3 regions of the Pelotomaculum schinkii genome follow, and region 3 is predicted to be linked to each of the others. Evidence: riboswitches for the same ligand, from Rfam matches in the RefSeq annotation. Region 3 holds a riboswitch; each other region holds the start of a gene.
The links. Region 3 has a riboswitch for cyclic di-GMP ahead of Psch_RS08450 (signal peptidase I). Riboswitches for the same ligand answer to the same signal wherever they lie in the genome.
Positions count from the first base shown of each region.

Region 1: it holds a riboswitch for cyclic di-GMP, as region 3 does, so the genes downstream of both, Psch_RS09330 (RHS repeat-associated core domain-containing protein) here and Psch_RS08450 (signal peptidase I) in region 3, are expected to answer to the same signal.
Region 2: it holds a riboswitch for cyclic di-GMP, as region 3 does, so the genes downstream of both, flgB (flagellar basal body rod protein FlgB) here and Psch_RS08450 (signal peptidase I) in region 3, are expected to answer to the same signal.

Region 1 covers NZ_QFGA01000001.1:1,998,724-2,002,878, reverse strand. Annotated here, with positions in the region: rRNA gene Psch_RS09345 (23S ribosomal RNA) at 1-32, shown strand, start outside; rRNA gene rrf (5S ribosomal RNA) at 157-273, shown strand; gene Psch_RS09335 (hypothetical protein) at 407-1,255, shown strand; cyclic di-GMP riboswitch class I at 1,414-1,508, shown strand; gene Psch_RS09330 (RHS repeat-associated core domain-containing protein) at 1,741-4,155, shown strand, end outside.
Region 2 covers NZ_QFGA01000003.1:411,840-415,994, forward strand. Annotated here, with positions in the region: gene Psch_RS18220 (CheR family methyltransferase) at 48-869, shown strand; gene Psch_RS18225 (protein-glutamate methylesterase/protein-glutamine glutaminase) at 923-1,978, shown strand; cyclic di-GMP riboswitch class I at 2,167-2,331, shown strand; gene flgB (flagellar basal body rod protein FlgB) at 2,423-2,830, shown strand; gene flgC (flagellar basal body rod protein FlgC) at 2,835-3,278, shown strand; gene fliE (flagellar hook-basal body complex protein FliE) at 3,294-3,590, shown strand; gene fliF (flagellar basal-body MS-ring/collar protein FliF) at 3,620-4,155, shown strand, end outside.
Region 3 covers NZ_QFGA01000001.1:1,828,783-1,832,937, reverse strand. Annotated here, with positions in the region: gene Psch_RS08470 (hypothetical protein) at 1-34, shown strand, start outside; gene Psch_RS08465 (hypothetical protein) at 60-212, opposite strand; gene Psch_RS08460 (ABC transporter permease) at 326-1,504, shown strand; gene Psch_RS08455 (ABC transporter ATP-binding protein) at 1,541-2,212, shown strand; cyclic di-GMP riboswitch class I at 2,311-2,396, shown strand; cyclic di-GMP riboswitch class I at 2,477-2,562, shown strand; gene Psch_RS08450 (signal peptidase I) at 2,677-3,309, shown strand; cyclic di-GMP riboswitch class I at 3,329-3,414, shown strand; gene Psch_RS08445 (hypothetical protein) at 3,589-4,155, shown strand, end outside.

The DNA of each region.
Region 1 (4,155 bases), 170 kb from region 3:
GACCGGTACTAATAGGTCGAGGGCTTGACCTAATCAGTAGTCGGTAGTCGGTAGTCAGTAGTCGGTAAAAGACGAAGACAAAAGGCGAAAGACGACAACTTGTTCAAGTATGCTGTACAGTTTTGAGAGAACATCCCGATTAAAACGATAAATATTTCTGGTGACAATGTCGGAGGGGGTACACCCGTTCCCATCCCGAACACGGCAGTTAAGCCCTCCTGAGCCGATGGTACTTGGGGCGTCGGCCCCTGGGAGAGTAGGTCGTCGCCAGAATAATTTTAAAACCTCACGGTTGATACCGTGGGGTTTTGTTTTTTTGGATTCATTCACAGGGATAATTCTATTCCATATGGTATTAATAACTAGTTTGCGCTCTATAAAAATCCTGGGAAATGGAGTGGTAGATTTGGAGCCATGGGCTGGTAAGCAGATGTGGATATGGGAATTGGAGCTTGCAGAAAAGGGTGTAATAAATAATATTATTAACAAAGCAGTAAGCTTGGGCTTAACAGGGTTGCTTGTCAAAGCGTGGGACGGCAAAAATTATTGGAATCAATTAGACAAGATTGCCGGTCCTGCAAAAAATGCCGGATTGATAGTCGGCGCGTGGGGTTACAGTTATGGCAACAATATTTCCGGTGAAATAACATGCATGGAAAAGGCAGTCAAGGGTGGAGCTGACTGGCTGGTTATCGACGCGGAAATAGAATATGAGAACCAGAATGGTGAGAAAAAAGCAGCTGCTTTATCCGGCGGGATTTCTTCATCATCAATAATGAAAAATGTGAAGCTTGGTTACAGCACGTTTGCCCTCCCGGTATACCATGCTCAATTTCCATATAAGAAATTTTCAGCTTTTTGTGACGTGGCATTGCCGCAGGTATATTGGGGCGATTTTAGGATGGCGCCGGAAGACGCTTTAAAGGATTGCGTTCAGCAGTACAGTCAATTTGGACTCCAAATGGCGCCTGTTGGCCAGAGCTATGGGGATATAAAGTTTGGGGAAATTACGCGTTTCATAAAAACCGCAGGTGAACTTGGAATGCCGGGAATCAGCTTCTGGAGTTGGCAGCATGCAAGTGATGTCATGTTAAATGAAATCAAAAGCTTAGAGTATGCTTCAGCCAGCCCCTGGGCCGGCGCTTCGTGGAATAAGGCAAAGCTAAAAGGCATTATGGACGGCACGGAGCCGCAAGGAAATGTCACTAGAGAGATGTTGGCCGTAGTATTGGATAGGCTCGGTCTGCTTGAGTAAAGCTAGACTTCACAACTTAAGAATAGCAGCCATTAAATGTATAAATAGCATGTCATAATATTTATTGGATAAGGACAGCAGATAGAAAATAAAATTGATGCAGGATATTGTAAAACATTTCTATAAAATGTATAATACTATAAAATTAAATAACAGTTCCCACGAAAGAGCAAACCTGGCGAAAGCCAGGGACGCAAAGCCACGGGTCTACGGTTGAGGTTTTATGCCGACTATTGACAGCCGGGTTGCCGAAGTTAATTCACAAGAAGTCCGCGGCATTCGGTCAAATGGGATGCAAGACGGGCTTTTTCTTTTGGTTGTGTTTTTGTGTTCGGGGGCTCCAGAGGAGTGTTTTTCCGAGTATAAAAAGCGGGAAATTCTCTATAAATTATTATTTTGAGAGGTGAAACTAAAATGATAATGCAGTATATTCCAAAGGTTATGTGACGGCGACCGGTCCTAATGCCGGCGGCTTGATAGGAGATTTGGATTTCATTAACCAAGGCGGTATTGTTGCATCATGCTACTACGACACGCAGACATCGGGACAGTCTGATACGGGCAAAGGAACACCGCAAACAACCTCCGCTATGCAGCGTCAGGTCACATTTACAGGCTGGGATTTCACCGATGTATGGAAAATTCACGAAGGGACCAGCTATCCATATTTTGTAGAAGTCAATACTATCTCCAAAGAAACCTTTGGCGTACGTCCCTACTGCCTGTATGGAAAAGGATCCGTTAACCTTTCCACTGGCAACTTCATCCTGGCCCAGACAGACCTTTGCATTCCTTCCGTAGGCCCGTCCCTTGAGTTTACCAGATTCTACAATTCTCAGGATGATTATACAGGCACCCAGGGCAAGGGCTGGACCAATAATTTTAATGTTCACCTTACCATCAACCAGGACGGCAGCGTCAGCGTCGCTTATGACGACGGGCATGTTTACACCTTTACATACGATGGAACCAGTTACGTTCGACCCGCCGGATGCTTTGAAACACTAACTGCCGGGCCGGGCAGCGGCTATACCCTCACCTTCAAGGACCAGACCGGTTATATCTTTAACGACATTGGTCAACTAACCAGCATAACGGACCAAAACAACAATACGCTTACCCTGACCTATACCGGTGGACTGCTGACCTTAGCCAGTGAACCCACCGGCCGCACCCTGAGCTTCAATTATGACACGAACAACCGTCTCACCGGCGTAACCGACACTGCCGGCCGGACCGTGACCTATACCTATGACAACGAAGGCAACCTGGCCACAGTACAGGATGTGCTGGGGAATGTCACCAGCTACCACTATAACACACAGGGCCTCACCGAAATCATTGCTTCCGGCGGTAATACCTTGTTAAGCAACATTTATGATAGTGGCAAAGTTACCCATCAGACCGACGGGAGCGGCAACACCACCCAGTTCAGCTATGACCCGGACAACCACCGGACAACCATGCTCAGCGCCCTTGGCAACACCATTACAACCACCTTCGACGAAAAGTACCGTAGCACTAATATAACCTATCCCGGCAATATCACCGGTACCTACACCTACGACATCAATAACTGCCTCACCAGCATAACCGACCCTCTTAACCATACAACCAGCTATACTTATGACGGTAACGGCAATCTGCTTACCGTTACTGATCCAGCGAGTCATACAACCACCATGGAATATGATGATAATAATAACCTTCTTTTGGTGGAAAACGCTCTGGAAAAACAAAGTACATTCACTTATGACTCGAATGGCAATTTAATAAAAACAACCGATTCATTAGGAAATGAAACTCTCTACAACTATGATGAAAGCGGGTTATTGCTCAGCACAACCACCCCCGACACAGGCTTAGGCTCCGGCACGACTATATATACTTACCAGAATGGCTTGATGCAAACTGTAACCGACCCGGCGGAAAACACCACTACTTACAGCTATAATGCGGCCGGGCAACCGATTACCATAACCGATAACGCCGGCAAAACAAGCGCTATGACTTATGACGATGCTGGCAACTTACTGACTGTCGCCGATCCCCTGGGCAACACCACCAGCTATACTTACGACTGGCGCGGCAACATTCTAACCAAAACTGACGCCAGGGGCAATACCAGCAGTTACACCTATAACAACAATGGGTTGCTTGTCAGCAAAATTGATGCTTTGAACAATGAGACCGGTTATGAATATGACGCGGAAAACCGCCTGGTGAAAGTTACCGACCCGCGTGGTAACATCACCCAGTTAAGCTATGATGACTTGGGCCGGCTCACCGGTGTCACAAATCCCCTGGGCGACACTATCACCAATCAATACGACGCAGCGGGCAACCTCATCGGAAGAATAGACGCGTTGGGCAATCAGGTCCTAACAGTCACTTATGATGAGCTCTATAACCCTAAAAACATGACAGACGCCCTGGGGAACAACGTTAGTTTCGACGAGTATGACGAATTAAACCGCCTGACCAGATTTACCGACCCGGGTGGCAACATCACCCAGTTTGAATATGACGACCTGAATAGACTGAAATCAACCATCGACGCCTTAACTGGACAGGGCAGACAGGAATTTGATGCCCACGGCAACCGGACAGCCATGGTCGACCCCAACAACAACCAGACCAGCTTCAGCTATGACAACGCCGACCGGCTGACCGGCAGAACCACCGCCGCTTCCGGCAACATCACCCTGACCTACAATAACAGGGACCTGATAGCACAAAAAATCAACGCCAGAGGCCAGAGCACCACCTATGAATATGACGACGCCGGACGACTCATCAGTGCCACCTACCCTGACGGGACGGTATCCTATACTTACGACCAGAACAGTAACCTGCTTAGCGCCACCGACAGTACTGGTACAATCGAATACCAGTACGAC
Region 2 (4,155 bases), on a different contig from region 3:
GGCTGTTTCAAACTAATTCTCCCGTCGGTGGTATTGGTGGTGAACTCATGCAGCTTACCGACCGGGAGTTTCAACTGATTAGCAGTCTGGTCAATAAAATTTGCGGGATTACGCTTGGAGAAAAAAAACGCAGCCTGGTTGCCGCGCGCCTGCAAAAAGTGTTGCTTTCAGGCGGGTTCGGCAGCTTCCAGGAGTATTATGAATATATTATCCAGGATACCAGCGGAGAGGCGCTGCTCAATCTGGTGGATCAGATTTCTACTAATCATACCTATTTTTTTCGCGAAAAAGAGCATTTTGATTTTTTAATAAATGTTGCGCTGCCTGGAATTAGTGAAGAGCAGCGGAATACTGGCAGGCGGAAGGTTAGAATCTGGTCTGCCGGGTGCTCTTCAGGGGAGGAACCTTACACCCTGGCGATGATTCTTAAGGAATATCTAGGCGGTAATTCATTACATATGGACGCAGGTATTCTGGCAACTGATATTTCGTTCAGTGTCTTAGAAACAGCTATGGCAGGTATATACCCGGCGGATAAGATGTTACAGGTGCCCATATCATACCGGCAGCGTTATTTTAGCCCTTTAAAAGACGGTAACTGGGCGGTTAAGCAATGTTTGAAGGATATGGTTCTTTTCCGCCGTTTAAACCTGATGAGCCGCGAATTCCGGTTCAAAGGACTTTTTCAGGTGATTTTTTGCCGTAATGTAATGATCTACTTTGACAAAGCCACCCGTCGGGAACTCATCGAAAAGTTACACCGGTATACCGAACCGGGCGGGTATTTGTTAATCGGCCATTCCGAGACGCTAGACCGGGAGGCCGGCTTATATAAATATATCAAGCCTTCGGTATATAAAAAAATATAACTTTTCCTTCAAACAAAATTTTAAACAGGTCGATCTTTTTAAAGGTGAACATAATGAAAAAGATTAAAGTGCTTGTTGTCGATGATTCTGCCCTGGTAAGGGAAATTCTGGCCCGGGGATTGGCCATGGACCGGGACATCGAGGTGGTCGGGGTGGCCTCCGACCCATTTATAGCCCGCGATAAGATAGTCCGGTTGAAACCGGATGTGCTTACACTTGACGTAGAAATGCCCAGGATGGACGGAGTGGAATTTTTGCGCCATTTGATGCCCCAGTACCCGTTGCCGGTAATTGTGGTTAGCGCCCTCACCAGAAAAGGCGCCGCCATCACTCTTGCCGCCCTTGAGGCCGGAGCTGTTGATGTGGTTGTCAAGCCGAGCACTGACATAGCCCGCGGTTTAGATGTTATGTTGGGGGAATTGCGTAACAAGGTGAAAATTGCGGCCTTAGCGAATGTAAGCGCCTGGAAGGGCAGCCGTGAATCTATCAAAACAATTAGGGCGGACAGCCGGGCTTTAGCCGAATCTACAGATAAGGTGATAGCCATCGGGGCTTCTACCGGAGGGACGGAAGCAATCCGCAAAATATTGCAAAGTTTTACCGCCGCAATACCCGGCGTGGTGGTGGTACAGCACATGCCTGTTGGATTTACCAAACATTTTGCTGACAGCTTAAATGATCTATGCGCTATGGAAGTGAAAGAAGCTAAAACAGGGGACAGAGTATTGCCCGGGCGGGTACTGATTGCGCCGGGTGACCGTCACATGACCGTGCGCCGTTCCGGCGGTTCCTATCTGGTTGACTGCCGGTCAGGTGATAAGGTTTGCGGGCATTGCCCTTCAGTTGAGGTGCTGTTCCAGTCGGTTGCAGAATTTGTCGGGGCTAACGCCATCGGGATCATGCTTACCGGAATGGGCAGTGACGGCGCCAACGGTATGGTGGCTATGCGCCGGGCCGGGGCCAGGACAATAGCGCAGGATGAAACTACATCTGTGGTATTCGGCATGCCGAAGGTCGCTTATGAACTTGGCGGGGCGGAATGCCTGGCTCCGCTGGATGTAATCCCATTTACGGTCATGAATTTACTGGCGCAATATAAAACGGTTTAATGCGCCTTGGGAGTGACAGGGGGACGGTAGTTGTACAGTTTTTCAAGGAAAGGAAGCAAAAGAACCGTCCCTCTGCTTCCTAAAATATTAGCATGAATCACCTTTTTTTTTGGATAATAATTTTGCCCTTGCAGGGAAAAGTGCTTTGCTGTAGAATATTGTTAAAGTTAGTCAAAATATAATATTTTCCATGATAAAGGCAAACCTCCTGAAAGGGAGGGACGCAAAGCTACGGGCCTAAAACTAAGAATTCACGGGCTACAACGGGCTACAAGCGCAGGATTTTTTGGCAGTTCGTATGCTGCCATACCTGCGAGCTCCGAATGATTGGTCACGGCGGCTGGGTTGCCAGGGTAAGATTGATCCAAGCTCTTTACTTTGGCTTGGTTTTTTTTGTTCAGAATGATCTAGTTATTCAACATTTTACCAGAAAGGGTGACGCCGTTGGAGTTGTTTTCAAATCCTATACTCCTATCACTTCAAAAAGGTCTGGATGCGGGCGCCTTGAGACAGCGGGTAATTGCCAATAATATTGCCAACGTGAATACGCCCAACTACAAAAAATCTACCGTCGCCTTTGAGAGCTTGCTTAAGAAAGCATTGGGACACGGGTCCATTGCCTTGAACAAAACCGATCCCAGGCACTTCGGCGTAACTGCGCTGTTGGATGAACTGCAGCCCGAAGTGAACCTGAATGAAACAACTTCCATGCGAACCGATGGCAACAATGTCGATATCGATGAGGAGATGACCAACCTTGCGGCCAACGGGATTCAATACCAGGCGATAGGTAGAGAATTAAGTGAGCATTTTTCTATTTTAAGTTACGTCATAACCGGCGGGAAGGGGTAGACAAGTGGGTATTTTCAACTCTCTGGCCGTCAGCGCATCAGGGCTTACGGCGGAAAGACTGCGGTTGGACCTGATTGCCAATAATATCGCCAATATGAACACCAAGGGCCGGCCCGACGACCCGGCCAATCCTCCCTACCGCCGTAGAATTCCTGTCTTTGCGCAAATACTGGAGCAGGTTTCTGCCAGCGGTTCATCGCTGTCAAGTGTTAGAGGCACGGGGGTACGGGTAGTCCAGGTTCTGGAAGACGCCCGGCCGCCCAGGCTGGTGTATGAACCGGCCGACCCCATGGCCGATGCGCTTGGTTATGTAGCCTACCCGAATATTAATATCGTCAACGAAATGGTTAATATGATTTCCGCTACCAGGTCTTATGAAGCAAACGTGACAGCTTTAAATGCCGCCAAGGATATAGCCTTGAAAGCCCTGGAGATAGGGCGCGGTTAAAGGGGGGCCATGAGAATGCAGGTATTGCCTGTCGGACAACCATTCTTACCGCCGCAACCGGCGGGAACCGGGGCTAAACAGGAGGCCGGGGGCGCTTCTTTCGCCGGTGTTTTGGACAACGCCCTGAAAAAACTGAATGATACCCAGGTCAAAGCTGATCAGCTGACGAGTGAGTTGCTTACCGGCGAAATTCAAGACATTCACCAGGTAACAATAGCTATGACAGAAGCCAAGTTGGCCATGCAGCTTGCAGTCGAAGTGAGGAATAAGATTATTGAGGCTTATCAGGAAGTGTCCCGCATGCAGGTTTAATATGTCCTTTCACAGTTGAGGTGGTTTAGTTGAGTCCGGGTGACCTCATCGTCAGGTTAAGGGAGAAATGGCAGGCTTTTAACCAAACCCAAAAAGTTATCTCAGTTTTAATTGTCGCAGGAGTTGTAGGATGTCTGTTCTATTTCGGACGGGTAATGATGCAGCCTGCTTTTGCCCCGTTGTTTACCGGGCTTGAACCCAAGGAAGCGGGACTTATCGTGGAAGAGCTCAAAACCATGAAGATTCCCTACCAGATTGCGGATCAGGGTAAAACCATCAATGTCCCGGAGCGTCAGGTATACGAGACGAGGAATCAGTTGGCCAGCAGCGGGGCTTTAAGCGACAGCGGTTTAGGCTTTGAACTTTTTGACCAGAGTAAGTTCGGTCAAACCGACTTTGAACAGCAGGTGGGGTACCAGCGAGCCTTACAGGAAGAGTTGAGGCGAACGGTGGTCCAGCTTGACGGAGTGGAGCAGGCCAGGGTTCACCTGGTGCTTCCTCCAAAAAGCGTTTTTATCAGCGACCAGGGCACACCTTCCGCTTCTGTTGCTTTAAAGCTCAAACC
Region 3 (4,155 bases):
CACACAACTTGAAACCCTGCTGAAAGAAGATTAACGCCCTTTGTGATTGAAGGGCTTTTTTAATTCATCATTTCCAGCACGAAAGCAATTGCCGCCAAAATCAGCAGGCAGGCAAAAGCCACGTTGAGGTTAAGGCGGTTTTTATACAGGAAATTATTGATCCTCGTTTTTGCCCTTCTATAGAGATTTTTCTTTTTCTTTTTGCGGATCATGATAAAATAGTAGCATCCGTTTCAGTAAATTATTGAAAATGTATATTCTTGTTTTCACAGTCGGATCCTGCCCGAAAAACCGGAGAAGAAAGAAATTTTAGGAGTTGTTGCCTTTGTCCCTGCTGCTGTTTTCCATCCGCAACGCTTTTCGCAAAAAAGCTGTGGCCGCCCTGGCGGTACTCGGGGTGGCCTTTGGCTGCGCCCTGATGACCTTCCTCTTTTCCGTGACGACCGGGATGGAGAAACGGGTGGAAACGACGTTTTCCAACCTGGCGGGCCAGATCACGATTACCCAAAAGGGTTCTATGTTCGGCGGCCTGCTGCAGGGTATCGGCTCCTCCTCTATTCCGGTTTCCTACATTGATATTATTAAGGACGTGCCCAATGTAAATAATGTGACGGGGCAGGTTACAAACATCCTGCGACCGGCAGGGGCAACGATGGTTCTGCCGCTGTTCGGGTACGGAGTGAATGAAACGAGGACGGAGATCGGTCCTTTTCAGAGAATTATAGAAGGGACTGCGCCTGCCCGTGACGATGAAGTGGTAATCGGCAAGAGCCTGTTGGAGTATCTTGCGTTCTTAAACGTTACCTATCAAATCGGCGGAGTTTATACGTTTGAGATCCCCGGTAAGGAAGCGGACAACCTGAACCTTAAGGTCGTCGGCGTTTACCGTACCGGCAACGAACTGCTGGACGGCGGTTTCAGCGGCACGGAGCAACTGGCCCGGGATATCGGCGGCCTGAAGCCCGGCAGTTTATCGGCCATCAGCGCCCAGGTCGGGAGCATGGAATACGTCGAGGAGGCCGCCCGGGAGATTGAAGAGCGCCTGAGCGGGAAAAAGCCGGAGGTGCAGGTCGTGGCGCCGCGGGAACTGCTGCTCCCGCTTAACAACGTGCTCCGCGTCCTGAAGCAGTTTTTCCTGGCGGTTTCTTCTGTGGCGGTGGCGGCCGGCAGCCTTACGATTATGGTGGTGATGCTGCTGTCGGTGGTCGAGCGCAGGCGCGAGTTCGGCATTCTCAAGGCCCTCGGCTGGACTCCGTGGGACATAGCCTGCATGGTGTTGGTGGAGTCCATAACTTTAAGCCTGCTCGGCGCGGGGATCGGGGTTGCCCTGGGGTACGGCGGACTGATTGCGGTCAAGGAGTACCTGGCCATCGACATCGGCGCGCCGGGCTTAAGGGTGGCCGCGCTGGTTTGCGCCTGCGGCGTTCTGGTCGGCGCGGCGGGTGGCCTTTACCCGGCCTGGCGGGCTAACCGCGCCGCCCCGGCGGAAATCCTGCGCGGGTGACCATGGGGACGGCTTTTAGACGGGAGGAGTCTTTCGATGGCGGATATATTGATATCGCTTAGAAATGTGGAGCGTATTTACGGGCGGGGATCTTCCGCGGTCAGGGCGCTGTCTGTAGACCGGCTGGATATTGACCGGGGAGACTTTGTGGCCGTGACCGGCCCGTCCGGGGGCGGCAAGACTACCTTGTTAAATTTGCTGGGGGCGTTGGACCGGCCCAGCCGCGGCCGCGTCATGGTCGCCGGCAAGGATATCGCGGGTCTGGGCGAGGCGGCGCTCTGCCGCTACCGGCGGGAAAAGGTGGGGTTTGTTTTTCAATCCTACTGCCTGCTGCCCACCTTGAGCGCGCTTTCGAATGTGCTGGCCCCGTCAATACCTGAAGGATACGGCCGTCGCGCACGCGACCGCGCGCGGGAGCTCCTGCGCCGGGTGGGCCTGAATGGCGCCGAAAAGCGCCTGCCAGGCGAGCTCTCCGGCGGTGAACAGCAGCGGGTGGCCATCGCCAGGGCGCTGCTGTTGGACCCGGAGCTGATCCTGGCGGACGAGCCCACGGGGAACCTGGACTCGGCCAACGGCGCCGGCATCATCGAACTGCTGAAAAGTTTGCATGAAACGGGGAAGACGGTGCTGGTGGCCAGCCACGACCAGCGGGTGGCGGACGCCTGCGGCAGGGTTCTGCGCTTGGTGGACGGCAGCCTGGTTAGCTAAGTGCTTTTTTACTGTTTTTTGATATATTTTTTTAGTAAAAAAATATTGCATAATGAGGATGATTATAGTAAAATGACATCGGCAATATAGCAGTATATTTTTTTGCAGGGCTAACCCACCGAAAGGTGGGGGCGCAAAGCCAACGGACCTAAAGCATGGAAGCTAGGGTGGCTGGGTTGCTAATAAAGGTTGCAGCAACTTAGCCGTTTTTATTTGACCAGTGAGCCAGAAAAAGAAGCCTTTTTCATAAATAATATACATAAACTAATAATAGGGCTAACCCGCCGAAAGGCGGGGGCGCAAAGCCGACGGGCCTAAAGCATGCGAGCTAAGGCGGCCGGGTTGCTGATAATCATTTTGCAATCCGGCTTTTTATTGTTGAAAAGAAAAACATTTTATGTAGGAGATGGATAATTATGATAAAATAATTTACAATCTAAAATATTAACAGGGGGTCATTGGCAGTGGGAGAGGAAAAGGTGCCGAAAACAGCTTTGGGGAAAGCAATATCCGTTATTGGCGTCACTGTTTGTGCATTTCTTGTGTTGGTTTTGATCGTTAATGTAACGTTTATTGTAAGGTCATACATATATCCGGATAAGGTCCCTGATTTTTTTGGGTATAAGCCCTTTATCGTCCTCTCCGGTTCCATGGAGCCGACAATTCTGGCGGGAGACCTTATTGTGACCAAGGTAGTAGCGCCGGAGCAAATTGTCAAAGACGATATTATCGCCTTCCGCGCCGCGCAGAACACGGTCGTTACCCACAGAGTGACCGACGTCCGGACTGAGGACGGTTTAACCTTTCTCACCAAGGGCGACGCTAACACCGGCGCTGACGCCAAGGCGGTGAGCGTGGCGGACCTGGAGGGCATCTACCTCTGGCGCGCCGCCGGGGTCGGCAGGTTTGCCATGTTCCTGCAGACGCCTCTCGGAATGCTGCTTTTTGTTATAACACCTCTCTGCTTGTTTATCGTTTACGATATAACGTCGCGCAACAGGCGCAACAGGAAAAAAGCGGATCGCGAAGCTCAGCTGGAAGCGGAACTGGCGGCGCTGCGGGCGGCAAAGGGCGGAGATAAAAAAATTGAATTATAGTAAAATGTTAACCCCTATTTATTTTTAAGGGCTAACCCGCCGAAAGGCGGGGGCGCAAAACCGACGGGCCTAAAGCAAATCAGCTATGGCGGCCGGGTTGCTGAAATGTAGCAACCCGGCCGTTTTTTTAAATACACTAAAAATTTAATTAATTGATGAATTGAGAGGAGTGATGAGCGGCGCCAAGGTCAAAGCGGCAAAATGCACTCATCTAGCACGGAAGGAATTTATCCAAAGAAACGGCCTAAAAAAATAAATGAGGGAAGGAATGATAAACCAATGAAAAACCCGGGCAAAACCGTCAGAGCCGCCGTACTGCTGCTGGTGCTCTGCATGATTTCCACAGCAATGATGGGCGGCACCTTCGCCAAGTATACCAGTGAGTATGATGGGGAGGATATGGCTCTGATTGCCAACTGGACACTGACACCCACTGTGATCAGAGGAGCAGGAGAAAATACAATAACATACGACCTCGGTGACGCTGACCTTGATTTATTTTCCCACACAAAGAATCATATGCTGAGGGAAGATGGACACCCTATCATCGCACCCGGCGTTGATGGCGATTTTGTTCTCAACATTGCAAACACAGGTGATGTCGCAGCTGAGATGACTTTCGATTTTGCGGTTAATGACGTTTCAGTTACTGATAATGAGATAACAATTGCAGATGTTCCTCCTATTGAGTATTCTCTAACAGGGAATGATGACTGGTGCAATCTATATGATCTTAAAGACAGACTTAAAAATGCAGCTTCAGCAGGAGAAGGTTTTAGCCCGATGAGTAATGTACCCCAAACAAATGGCAAGGCGAAAGCGACAGTGTATTGGAGATGGCCGTAT